2 linked regions of the Chlorogloeopsis sp. ULAP01 genome follow. The protein of the gene in region 2 interacts with the protein of the main gene of each other region in a pairwise test. Links are inferred from orthologs where the notes say so. Each region holds a gene or a part of one and is shown on either strand. Other genes may lie near its edges. The genes, in order: QUB80_RS12165 and bioB.

Region 1 (6,900 bases), on a different replicon or contig from region 2:
CTTTACCCACTGAACTGAGATCGCTGACAATGCGATCTAACAGTTTTCCCGCAGCATCGCGATATTGATGCTCTCGACCTCGTAAACGAATGGTAAACTTAACAGAATCGCCTTTACTCAACCACTGGGTAGCTTGAGTGATGCGTAAATTGTAATCGGCCGTACCTACGTTTGGACGAAACCGAACTTCCTTAACTGTAGGTCTAGAACTCTGACCCTGACGTTTTTTCTTTTGATACTGAAGCTTGCCGTAGTTGAGAATTTTCGCCACAGGAGCCTCTTTGCCTTCAGAGACTACTACTAAATCGAGATCTACGCTCTCGGCTAGCTGTAGAGCCTCACGGGTGTTGACAAGACCACGATTGTTATTCTCATGATCTATCAAGAAGACTTGAGGTGACTTGATTTGCGAGTTAATTAGTTGTTTTTGGACTACGATAGTTATTTCCTCTCAATTGTTCAACAGTTTGATTTGCAATTAATGCTAAGGTAACACAATGCTAACTATGAACATAGATGCGGACATAGTTAGCATATGTGATGCGTTAAAAATAATACTTCTTTGAGAAGCTTAAAGTCTGTAATCAGAGTTAGGACGATGCCTGACTTGATACGCTCTTAATGCAGCTTGAGCAATTATAGTTCTCCTATTTCTTCTAAAAACAGGGATTTGCCCTTTTTGCACAGCTACATACAAATCGCTCTGACTCATGCCCAAACGTCTTGCTGCCTCTGCCAGTGAAACACCTTGCATTTGCATACGCTGTTGCCTTCCTTGCAATCGTAATTAGATTGCTATCTAAATTAAATTGTAACTAATTATTGAAAAATATTAAAAATAATAAATAAAGTTTGCACAAACAAAGCAAAACCAGCGATCGCCAAATATTTTATTGCTCGCCTTAATAAACAAAGTAATCATTGCGCCAGACAGGTTGACGCATTCTAAAGTATCTTAAGACCACAGACAATTAGTCTAAAGTTCACAACCGCAACTACCATGTGTCAACTGCTGGGAATGAATTGCAATGTTCCGACGGATATTTGCTTTTCTTTTGAGGGCTTTTCGGCACGAGGAGGAAAAACTGACGATCATAGCGATGGTTGGGGCATTGCTTTTTTTGAAGGAAAAGGATGTCGGTTTTTTATAGATCCCAAATCCTCTGTCAGCTCTGCGATCGCAGATTTTGTGCGGCGCTATCCCATCCACTCTACCCACGTGATTGCCCATATCCGCAAAGCCACCCAAGGTGAAATTGCTTTAGAAAACTGCCATCCCTTCCGCCGCGAACTGTGGGGACAATACTGGGTGTTTGCCCACAACGGCGATTTACCGAATTTTTCTCCAGTTGGTATGCAGTTTTATCAAGCTGTGGGTAACACCGACAGTGAAAAAGCTTTCTGCTTAATTTTAGAAACTTTGCGAGAACGCTTTCCCTTCGGCAAGCCTCCTTTAGAAGAGTTATATCCAGTATTGCAAGAAATTACTGATAAACTGGCTTCTACAGGTATTTTTAACTATTTACTGACCAACGGCGAACACTTTTTTGCTCATTGCTCAACTAAACTCTGCTACATTGTTCGACAAGCACCCTTTGCTGCTGCCCATTTGATAGACGAAGATGTAACGGTAGATTTTCGGGAATTGACTACTCCCAGCGATCGCGTTGCCGTTATTGCTACTACTCCCCTGACTGACAACGAAGTATGGACACCGATCGCTCCAGGAGAATTGCTGGTATTTAAAGACGGTTTACCAATCAAGTAGAGAATTAAGCTGATATTAACTTCACCTTTTAAATAATTAAAGTCTTGATGGTAGCTTCTTCTCGGCAAAGTAACAGTTAACATTTTGGTTCTGGCAGATGATTACCCTGCCTGCTTTGTGTTGTCTGTTTCTCTGCTTTCATTCACCTGTTAGCCGGGGGAAAGTATGATGGACTACCAGAATTTTCAGCGGTTTCTAAACAGTCGGAGCAAGCGGCGTAACCTCATCATTGGTACAGGGGCATTAACTGGTTCAGCGATCGCGAGCCAATTTTCTCATCCAACAGCGATTACTAAAGCAAGATTTCCTAATTATCCTTTTAAACTAGGTGTAGCATCAGGTGAACCCTATCCAACCAGCGTAGTAATTTGGACACGTTTGGCTCCCGATCCTTTGAATGGGGGTGGAATACCCCCTGCGATCGTACCAATTCGCTGGGAAAGAAAAAACAGGATTACCCTACTCAACCCGTTTTAAACTTCGGTAGGTTGATTAGATTGACTCAAAGTAGAACGCGCATTCAACGATAACATAACGCGTGAAATGCCAGTAAACAGAACGCTGGCACCAACTAGTGTCCCAATTAACCAACGTGCATTGAAGGGCCATTGGAACCAAATCATTGCACCCAAAAGTAGGGTTATAATGCCATCACCCAACACCCATGTCCAGTTTTGTTGGGGACGCAACTGAAATGCCAGAATTAGCTCGAATATGCCTTCAGTTAACAAAAAGCTACCCAGTAGTAGAGTCAGCGTCAGAACACCTGTTAAAGGGTAAACAAACAGCATCACACCAGTGCCAATGTATAATCCGCTTAACAGGAGCTTCCAAATAAAGCCTCCGCGATCGCGAGTTTGAAATGCATAGATGAGTTTACTAACCCCAGCGCTAGCTAAAATCGCAGCAATCCAAGTTTCAGCGAAAATGGTGGAGACGGCAGGTGCAGCGATCGCAGCAATTCCGAGAACAATCAAAATAACACCAATTAAAAGCGAGTTGTTCAAACTCTTATTAATTTCACCAGAAACATTGGTTGTCATATAAATTTTTTCCTTAGCATTATGAACTCTACGATTAGGCTAGGAAATTTTTTAGGAGTTTTTTAGAACCCTAAGGTAGATTGAGTAGGGATTAGGGGCTAGGGGTTAGGAAGAGGAGCCAGCGCTCTTGGTAGGGTTTCCAACGGACAGTTCCCACAACGGGGCGAAGCCCTCCGAAGTCGCCTCAACGGGGGGAACCCCCGCACGGCGCTTCTCTTGGCAACGGACTGTCCTCCTCCACAGGCGACTGGCGTAGACGCCGAAGGCGGATAAGCGAAAGTAAGGGTTCCCCGACTTTTAGACGCGCTTTGTGCGGCTTCCAGAAGGGTGGCGACTGGCGTGAGGGGGAGAGTGGGAGAGGAACAGATGAGGGAGATAGGGAAGATGGGGAGAATTCTTCTGTGTGTTCCTTGTCACCTGTCCCCTGTTCCCTATTCCCTATACCCAATCACTTTTTATAAAGACTTCTATACTCCCAAGGTTTAACAAACTTGGCATCATTCCAAACACCTCGCTGTTGTTGCTTGGCTTGTGCTTCGGCTTGTTGAATTGTGTCTCGACTGGGACATTTATTTAAATAAGGACGATAAACCAACGCTAATCCTTCACGTACCAATACTTCTTGAATAAACGTGCCATTTGGCAAGCGTACTTCAGCAACTTTGCGTTCGTAGCGATCGCTATCTGTCACTGTTAACTTGACGCGATCGCCTCCTTGTTGTACTAGTTGCTGTACCCGTTCTTGCGCTTTAGCACCCCAAGTAAATTGATTGCGATCGCTTGCTATTTTACTTTCTCTTTCTTTTTTGGAATGCGGTATTTCTGGTGCATCCACACAAGCAAAGCGAACGTTGAACTCGTTGCCTTGAGAATCTTTCACTTTGAGGGTATCACCATCGCTGACTCGTTCTACTAAATCACCGGAGGGGAAAAGCTGGGGAAAGAGGCGGTTGCATCCTATTAAACCCAAAATTATGATTGCAGCGCAAAGCCAGATAAAAGCTTGTTTGGTTACTTTCACAGCATCAAAACATCCAATTCTCTGTGGATTGATAATACCAAAAGGAAAAGAAACCAGAATTACCGCATCCACATGGAAATCAAGACAAATAAATAGGGACATAGCTATGCTATGTCCCCATAACTTTTGTATCCATTTTTTGTGACATACTTAGCTTTTGCGAGTAACTTCCTCCAGTGATAACCCAGCTTCCTTTACCTCTAGACGTGCAGTAAATTCTTAATCTTTATAAGTAGTAGTTTTTTCTACTACTGCTGCACTTTCTCTTTCTTGAGAGCGGCTCAAAAAGTAAACACAGCCTACTAACAAACTACCTAAAAGCATAGATCCACCCATTGAGCTACTAGTATCTTCGGATTTAACGTTTTCATTGGAACTACCTATGATTTTTTCAGAACCTGCTTGGGCAGAAGTCATAGAAAAAAATAAGGCGCTACTAGTAATAGCAGCAGACATCACTAAAACCAGAAATCGATTCTGCTTCATATTTCTACTAGTTAGGTTTCAAAATTTTTAGTTGATAAAAAATTGTCAAAAAAACTCCGTTATTTACAATATAAACCCTCAGAAGGAAGCCACGCAACAGCAAATGAGCTGACCAAGCATTGAAAAAATAAAAGTTTACTATAAAAAAAGGCATCTCACTTTCCAAAAATGAGGGCAAATCTCTGATGAACTTCTTGACTTACGTCTTGCATTTGGTGGGTTCAGGCGCAGTTGCATATTATTCTGCCGCACAGATCCGTGATCTCAAAACCCGTCCTAACATCCTTGCAGGGTTTCAACTCGCAGAATCAGGTTCTGTACCTTTTCTGACTAAACTCAGTGAACGAGCCGCAGCAGAAGGTGATAAATGGTTAGCAGAAAAACTATCAAAACACGCAGCAGACGAAACTAGACACGGGCAAATTTTTGCTCATGCCTTAAAACAGTTGCATAAACAAGTTATTGATTTTAAAAGTTTGCCAAAAGACACCGAAGAAAAGAAATCACAGGAACGACGCAGTCCCTTTTTTGCAGCCTATTTTGAGGGTCTCACTCCAGAACAATTAAAACCAGATGTAATTGACTGGAATGTATTTATGGGTAGTACTTACATTCTAGAGTTGGATGCTAGTAAGGATTTTACGCGAATGGCAAATGTTTTGCCTGAGAACGACCCAAACACTCGCAATCTCAAGTTAGGTTTGTTAAGTATTGCTAAAGATGAAACTGGTCACGCTAGCTATTTGTACGAAGCGATGATGCGACGGATGTCTGCGGATGAGGTGCAAAAATTAGTCAATCAGTGGCGCACTCGTAAAGTCAACGCTATGTTGGCATTTGCTGATAATTTGTTGCACGGTAAAGGACAAACTCGTTCGTTAGTACAAGATAGTACACCCTCAGAAAATGATTCTGAATTCATGGTTGCATAAGTCATAGAGAAAATAAGGTAAAAGGTAATTGTTTTCGCTTTTACCTTTTACCTCTTGTCTGTGCTCTTGTTCTCTTTGTTTAGATCCTCTGATTCTGAGGTTGCGAACTCTGTGAAGGTTGCTGCTGTTTTTCTGTTGGTTGTACTTGCTCAAATAAAGCAGGTGGCGTTGCCTGGCGAAAGGCTCCGCAATAATACATTGTCATCACTGCTTTAAAAGCCCAATGGTTGGATGGCACATCACTAAAAGGATTGGGTAAAGTTTCAGCTTGATTTTGAATGCAAGCTCTGGAAACCGGATTCGATTGTGTTGGAACCTGATTACCAGGTTTTTGTGCTTTTACTGGAACAGCTAAACTGCTAGCAATTAATACTACAAAGCTAGTCAGCATCTTGATGTTCATAAGTTTTAAAAGTTACCTATTTATACATCTCTAGTTTAGTTGTGTAGAGATGTCAGCGCCCTCTATTATCTAGGTCAGGCAAGGTCACAAAAACTATATGTAAGCAAACATTGCCACCAATGTTAACATTACAGCTAACCCAACCATCCAAAGTATCAATGCTCCCCAACTAACAGAATCTTGTTGGATTTTTTGCCAGAAATTATTGGTATCTGAATTATTGCTACGAATTGCCATATTTATCCCCTCCGACTATTTTTGCGCTTCACCAGACACGCAATTATCGCTAGTTATTCTGAGATAAGGATAGTAGACATGAGCATACTATACTTATCAAATCTACCTAATTGACATTGAAAGCAATATCTAATACTTTTTCTCCAAACATTTGTATTTTAAATATTTTCCTGAAGCCTCCTAGAAAGAGTATTGGGTAAATATAAAATATGCTGCATTAATTGGGAGAACAAGTATGTAATTGTTTCAACTATTACTTATGTTTATTAAGGGTTTTCTTGCCTAAAAATTTACCAACAGTTTTTTGTGATGGTAAGATAGTAAATTCTATTTTCCCACAAAGGTTACGACAAGAGCGATCGCACTCTGAAAATTGTGAAGATTCTTAATTTATTTGTTGTGAGCTTACTTACAAGCTATCAAAAGCAAGAGTAGGAGATAGAGGACAAACAGATAGCGATCGCAAGCACAAACTTATCCAATGGCTGAAATTTTACACAGAGGCGATATTCAAAGTGCTTGAAAATATATTAAGTAATAAGAAAAAATATTAAATATTAATGCATAGTTAATATTTAGATTGAATTTATTGGTATTAAATTCACATGAATATTTTCTGAAGCATTAACCTATTTTAAGGAGAAAATCAGTTGTTGACATCGACTTTACTAGCCGCTGCAACCACACCCCTGCAATGGAATCCTACGATTGGGGTAATTATGATTCTCTGCAATATCTTTGCCATTGCCTTTGGTAAATCAACCATTAAATATCCGAACTCAGAGCCTGCTCTACCTTCATCTCAGTTTTTTGGTGGTTTTGGTTTACCAGCACTATTAGCTACTACCGCTTTTGGCCATATTCTAGGAGCAGGTGTAATCTTGGGATTACATAATCTAGGAAGATTCTAGATTTATTCCATCCATAACGTTAGTTGTGATGCCTAGAAATGCTTTTGTCTCCAGTTGTAAGCCAGAGAAATAATTCTCTGGCTTTTTTTGTAATTTTGA
Region 2 (6,821 bases):
GGCGATCCAAATCGGTTGCAACAAGTCGTGTGGAATCTGCTCATCAATGCAGTGAAATTTACTCCTACTGGTGGACAGGTTCATGTCCAGCTGAAGTATGTTGGTACAGAGGCACAAATTATAGTTAAGGATACAGGCAAGGGAATTAGCCCTGAGTTTCTGCCCTACGTGTTTGATACCTTCCGACAAGCTGATGGTACAGTCACGCGCAAATTTGGTGGCTTAGGATTGGGATTGGCAATTGTCCGCCATATTGTCGAAATGCACGGCGGCTCTGTCTGTGCAGAAAGCCCTGGAGAAGAACATGGAGCAACATTTACAGTCAGGTTACCACTAATAAGTACAACTGTACAGTCAAACCAAAACGATACTGTGTTGGATGATTTACCCAGTTTGAGTGGAGTGCAAATCTTAGTTGTAGACGATGAACTTGATTCGCGCGAGCTAATTAGCTTTATCTTGTCAACTGCTGGCGCACAAGTCACTATAGCCGCATCAGCACAGGAAGCATTGGAGATATTGAAAAAGTCACGATTTGACATTGCCGTCTGTGACATCGCCATGCCCGAAGTAAATGGTTATATGCTGATCCAGCAAGTAAGAACTTGGACTGTTGAACAAGGTGGACAAATTCCGGCAATTGCCCTGACTGCCTATGCAGGCGAACTGAATCGGCAACAAGCGATCGCTGCTGGATTTCAACAGCACATTTCAAAACCCCTCGAACCAGAGGAATTAATCGAGGCGATCGCGCTTTTACTTAATATTGCAGTTAGCTCTAGTTACACTGGAGGCACTCAATAGGCTACAACAGTAAAATTGACTAGAACAATGCTCTATAGTCTGTGGTATTGCTCTATAAGCAAAAAGCGAAGCGGCAATGAACGCGCTTCGCTATTTAAGAACTTTAATTCAGAGCTTCGTCTGATTGAAAATCAAACACAACCATGAAGTTAGCATCAGGCGACAACTGGCGTAGACGTTGCAAATGCCCGTCTGCATCAGAACGACTGCGAAATCTTGCGACAAAAACCCTTTGCGTATCTGAAAGTACGCGCACGATTGTCCAAGCATTCAGACGTTGTTTGTAAGCGATCGCGCTTATTTGTGGTTGGGGATCGTTGTATTGAGTATTTTGTGCCATGATTAAGTTATCCATAAGGTGTTCGATGAAGGGCGTTAGTGAGTCTCTTGGCGGGGATACACTAGCGCTTATTCAAATTAGATTCAATTTTTGCAAGCAAAGTTTGTCAAGTGTCAAAGTTCATTGACAGGTGTGAGTAAACAGTGAGTCAGCATAAATAACCAACAAGGGACAAGAAATCCGCAGAAAACACCCAGGGAAGACAATCAGTGACGTAGCGATTGAATTAGATACGTCCTACCTTTTAAATTTCTCTATTTTGAAAAGAATCAAATATCTCCAAGGCAAGAGATATCGCTAGTACTTAGCCTACTTGATTTGTATAAAAGCACATAATCAAAGTTAGTGCAAGGCAAATTTGCCTTTTTTTCATGGTTTGATGTATTGACTGGTAACTTCCATGCTTGGGCGATCGCTAATTTAAGTTTTTGGTGGCAGCTAACAATAATCACTGTACTATAAAATGTGTATTTTCAAGCTAAATGGGTTACCCTGCACCGAAGCCGCGCAAAGCGCGTCTACGTCCCTCAACCCAACCTACATCAGTATCATATTTTTTGTGAAATGATATTACGGCTTCTTGTAGAGTAGGAGTACGAGCTTCGCATACTCTTACGAGAAGCCGTACCTACAGGAGGTGCGTCTGGCGCGTTTACGTGACGCAAACGGTGGAGCTACTGCTTTGGGGAAGTGCGCCCTTGCAGGTAAAGTTCCTTGTTGCACCTGTTGTCGGGTAGGGGCAAGGCGACTTTCAAAGGTAGCACATAACGCCCAAAATAAGGGCTGTTCTCACCTATTACCTATCACTTATTTTCCTGACCGAATTTGTTGAATTAATTTATAAAAAGGTTGCCAATTATCTTCTTGAGCTATTGGTTCCCAAACTGATTCAATTATCGGTCTTAAGATGACTGTACTGGGATTATAACGAACTAAAGATTGGGATATTTTATCGATTTCATCTGGAGTAAAATTACTTAAAATTCGATGATAAATGCCTGACCAATGCAAGAATAGCTCTGAGTTTCCTAATGATTGGCCAATTTCTGATTTATTCATAATGTAACTTGCATCATCTCGCCATTCGGTGGAAAAACTTTGAGCCATGTCTGCAAAGAAATGGTGATAGCTAACTGGATAATGCTTCAAAAATGCAATTGTTGCCTCTAACAATTCCTCTGCTTCTGCTTCGGGTTTTTGTTCAAAACCTAGTTTCTTTAACATTAAAGAGCGATATTCAGCAAGATAATATCTATTAAAATTTGCTAATCCTGCTTCCATATCAGCGTGAGTAATTACAACTTTTAAGGCTTCTTGAAGTAATTCTAAATTCAACTTACAAATTTCTGGTTGGTTGATGTAACAATAACGTTTATAGTAATCAAAATATGCGGCGGTAAAGAAGGGATCATAATTAGGAATAAAGGCATAGGGGCCATAATCAAAACTTTCCCCTGTGATTGACATATTATCGGTGTTTAGTACTGCATGACAAAAACCAGCCGCCATCCACTGTGCCACTAGTTCTGCTGTGCGTTTGACTAATTCTGCATAGAACAAAGCATATTTCTCTGTTTCACCGACTAAATGTGGATAATATTGCTCAATGACATGATCTAACAACTTAATAGTTAAATCAGCACGACGAAGGTAGTGCAACCGCTCAAAAGTACCAAAACGAATGTGCGATCGGCTCAACCTTACCATTACTGAAGAACGGGTAGGAGAAGGTTCATCACCCCGCCAAAGGGATAAACCTGTTTCAACCATGCTCAGACAGCGTGAAGTTCGTACACCCATTGTATGCAACATTTCTGCTGCCAACACTTCGCGGACACCACCCTTAAGTGTAAGCATACCGTCACCACCGCGAGAGTAGGGCGTTCTGCCAGAACCTTTAGTACCAAAGTCATATAATTCGCCATCACTACCACGTACTTGCCCATACAGAAAACCTCTGCCGTCACCCAACTGAGGATTGTATTCCCCAAATTGATAGCCGTGGTATCGCAGTGCTAATAAGGGTTTCCGTTCCTCAAATTTACCGAAGGCGACAATGAAATCTTCATCTGTGACTGTTTGAGGATCTAGCCCCAATTTGGGTAGGAGTGCGTCATTACGCCAGCGCAGGATATGTAGAGGAAATTCTGCTGCTGCTACTTCATCGTAGTAATCATCGCCCAAAGATTCTAAGGCGGGTTCGTAGTTGAGAATCAAAAAAGGATTTTTAGAATTGGTATTTTTGGAAGTTTCAGCCAGAGTCATTACGAGTACAGCTTAGTTCGTCTTCCCTTAATGGTACCTCTAAGGAGTTGTTCTGCCCGATGAGTTGGTTGTAAGACAGAAGACAGAAGGCAGTAGCCGCTACGCGTCTACTTACCCGACGGGAAGCCGGGCAAAGCCCGTCTACAGAAGTCGCTAGCTAACGCAACGCCTGACGGCGAACGCGCAAGAGCGTAGGTAGGAAAGAGAATTTGACTTGTTTGTTCTACTCTTAGTAGGTAGCGCGCCGCCTATATAACTACTTTTGAGTATCTTACCAATTAGAATTTATCAAACTCGTCAGAATATGATCTTGCCATTGCCCATCAATTAATAAAAAATCTCGTGCATAGCCTTCTACAACAAATCCTAGCCTTTTTAACAACTTACCACTGCGTTGATTATGAGGCATATAATTTGCTGTGATGCGATGCATTTTTAATTCTGTAAAGACATACTTAGTTGCTGCTTGTAAAGCTTCTGTCATATAACCTTTGCCTTGTTCTGCTTCTGCAATGCTATATCCCACATTGCAATATTGTGCTGCACCCCTAACAAAATTTGTAAAATTAATAGTTCCAATAATTCTGTTGTAGTTATTTTTTAAGAAAATAAACAACCTCAAGGAACGGTCGTTGACAAATTCATGTAAATTCACTTCTACTTGAAATTGCCAATACTCTTCAGTGAAAAAATTATCGTCCCAACGAGGATAAAAAGGAGTTAAATAATATTGATTGCTGGTGAAATATTCTATAATTTTTGGTATATCATCTTTTATCGCTATTCGTAATAATAAATGATCGGTTATGAGTATTGGTGGTTCTAAATTCATATTCGGAAGAATGTAATACTATATATATTTATTATTTTAATAATTTTATTAGATTTTATATGGACTCAATGTAATGGGAAAAAGATAAAATCTGACACATCTGATGAAGTGACGGAGGAATATACCCTTCAGTTGCTAATTCAGTAGTAAAAATTATATTCTTCACATCACTTAAATATTGCTTACTTGATTTTTGAGTAAAAATTACAAATGCGATCGCCTACTGTGTCCGGTAAGAGCAGAAAATTTTCCAGATTTTCTGTCTTCGGCTAGCACCATCGCCCGGAATGCAGCGTGTGATGTAGGTTAATAAATCAGGAATTCATAAACAAAGGAAGATGAGCCGTGGGAATACGCTACGATTGGCAGGAAACAGAAATCAGGGCAGTATACTTTACACCATTGCTAGAGCTAATTTATCAAGCTGCTAGCATACATCGCCAATATCACGATCCCAAACAGATCCAAGTTTGTAAGCTTGTCTCTATTAAAACAGGAGGTTGTCCGGAAGATTGTAGCTACTGCGCTCAGTCTTCTCGCTATAAAACAGAAGTTAAACCACAAGCACTTCTAGACAAAGAGACAGTGGTTAACATTGCCCAGCAAGCAAAAAAAAGTGGCATTAGCCGCGTTTGTATGGGTGCTGCTTGGCGAGAAGTGCGAGATAATTCACAATTTGACGAAGTTTTGGACATGGTAAAGGAGGTAACAGCATTAGGCTTAGAAGTATGCTGCACTCTCGGAATGCTGACACCAGCACAGGCAAAGCGTCTTGAAGAGGCGGGGCTGTACGCTTATAACCATAACCTAGATACTTCGCAAGATTACTACAGTACAATTATCACCACTAGAACTTACGGCGATCGCCTCAACACAATTCAAAACGTCCGTCAAACAAATGTCACTGTTTGTTCTGGTGGCATTCTTGGTTTAGGTGAAACAGTTGAAGACAGAATTTCTATGCTGCACACTCTGGCAACTCTACATCCTCATCCAGAGTCTGTACCAATTAACATTCTCTCCCAAGTCCAGGGTACACCCTTAGAAAATCAACCTGACGTGCCGATTTGGGATGTAGTGCGAGCGATCGCCACAGCACGTGTAGTTATGCCAGCTGCGGACATACGCTTAAGTGCAGGCAGAGCCAGACTTTCTCACGTTGAACAAGCTTTATGTTTTTTGGCAGGAGCAAATTCTATTTTTTCTAGTGATGACGGGCATATGTTAACTGTAACTACACCATGTCCAGGTTATAGTGCCGATCAAGAAATGTTAAATTTACTTGGTTTAGAAATGCGTCCGCCATTTGTACGTCAACAGAAAGTGACACAAGAAGTTGTAGTCAGATAGCACAAAATAGGACACAGGGATAAAGAATTGAGGGAGTTGAGGGAGGTGAAGAAGTAATAAGAGTAAATTCTTCCCCATATTCCTTATCTTCCTCATCTGTTCCTCCCCTACTCTCCGCGTCTTCTGCTTTAAATTATCTTGGCGGCACGCAAACCGAACAACAAACCAACGGCGATGCCCAAGAAGATTGCTAAGAAAACAACATAAAATACTACAGCTAACATTTACGTTTCTCCACAATTGTCTACTAAATCTATTGAATCATTAGTTAGGGATAGTTCGTGACAGTTGGGAGTAACTCAGCCTTACTAAATCTTTGTGTTATTGCTTAGTGTAAATTCATTGTGACCTTCAACGCAGAGGGGAGGCAGCGCGCCCTTGGGGGTTTCCTCGTTGTAGCGACTGCCGTCGCGCAAAGGAAAACGCAGAGGAACGCAGAGTTTTTGATAGAGAATTCACTACTACTGCCGAAATTTAGAATTTCTGTGATGTAGACATAATATAAACGTGTTATTACCCTGGCGTAAGCTTCCAATTGCTGCTTAGAAGTTTATGCTTGGTTTGCGATCGCGCTAAATATATTCGTTTAAATACTGAACTAAAGTTATTTATTGCTACCAAAAGAGGTCAGGTTGAGTAAGTTTTCACTCTTTAAATCTTTATTATTATTTGGAGTTTCCTTGTGCCTAGTACTAGTTTGTCAAGTTACATGGGGGCAACCAAGCATACAAACCAATCTATTACAAGCACAAGCTAAGATTGCAGGTACAGATATTAATGGCGTAATAATTCTAACACATATAGGAAATGAGTCAGTACGGATTCGGGGTCAAATTCAAGGCAATCCAGCCAAGCTGACTCCTGGGCCACATGGATTCCACATTCATTCTGTAGGTATGTGCGAACCGGATGCTCAACCTCCTTTTGTTACCAGTGGTGGACATTTTGATCCTGGGCCTTCTGGATCAGAACTTCCTGTAGAGGCAAAACATCCCGATCATGCAGGTGACTTGCCGAATTTGGTAGTAGATGAGCAAGGAAGTGCAATATACGATGTCGTAACCGATAAAGTCACTTTAAGTGAAGGTTTGTTCAGTTTGTTTGATAGCAATGGTAGTGCCTTTATTCTTCACCAATTACCAGATAAACAACAAGCAAACGGCACTGCGGCAGATGCAGGTGGAGGACGGATAGCCTGTGGGGTGATAACTCGTAATATTTGACTGATCG

Evidence for each region.
Region 1: the proteins of bioB (region 2) and QUB80_RS12165 interact in binary tests that used the Escherichia coli proteins (3 or more experiments, as listed by UniProt). The link is inferred for Chlorogloeopsis sp. ULAP01 from one-to-one orthologs.

Annotation. Positions count from the first base shown.
Region 1 is NZ_JAUDRH010000005.1:343,873-350,772, forward strand. Bases 40-2,884 are described here. They hold QUB80_RS12165 (class II glutamine amidotransferase), read left to right. Parts: upstream 40-1,000; coding sequence 1,001-1,768; downstream 1,769-2,884. Other genes in these bases: infC (translation initiation factor IF-3), read right to left, coding at 40-445; QUB80_RS12160 (helix-turn-helix domain-containing protein), read right to left, coding at 572-760; QUB80_RS12170 (PhoD-like phosphatase N-terminal domain-containing protein), read left to right, coding at 1,934-2,245; QUB80_RS12175 (HdeD family acid-resistance protein), read right to left, coding at 2,242-2,811. Also shown: more of infC, read right to left, coding at 1-39; QUB80_RS12180 (thermonuclease family protein), read right to left, coding at 3,260-3,934; QUB80_RS12185 (hypothetical protein), read right to left, coding at 4,052-4,318; QUB80_RS12190 (ferritin-like domain-containing protein), read left to right, coding at 4,504-5,250; QUB80_RS12195 (S-layer protein), read right to left, coding at 5,330-5,653; QUB80_RS12200 (hypothetical protein), read right to left, coding at 5,747-5,890; photosystem I reaction center subunit PsaK, read left to right, coding at 6,541-6,801.
Region 2 is NZ_JAUDRH010000009.1:211,170-217,990, forward strand. Bases 3,823-6,588 are described here. They hold bioB (biotin synthase BioB), read left to right. Parts: upstream 3,823-4,586; coding sequence 4,587-5,591; downstream 5,592-6,588. Other genes in these bases: QUB80_RS19345 (GNAT family N-acetyltransferase), read right to left, coding at 3,823-4,241; petL (cytochrome b6-f complex subunit PetL), read right to left, coding at 5,720-5,815; QUB80_RS19360 (superoxide dismutase family protein), read left to right, coding at 6,272-6,588. In the rest of the region: QUB80_RS19330 (PAS domain S-box protein), read left to right, coding at 1-804; QUB80_RS19335 (hypothetical protein), read right to left, coding at 908-1,144; QUB80_RS19340 (protein adenylyltransferase SelO), read right to left, coding at 1,952-3,409; more of QUB80_RS19345, read right to left, coding at 3,681-3,822; more of QUB80_RS19360, read left to right, coding at 6,589-6,814. UniProt on the Escherichia coli protein: Catalyzes the conversion of dethiobiotin (DTB) to biotin by the insertion of a sulfur atom into dethiobiotin via a radical-based mechanism.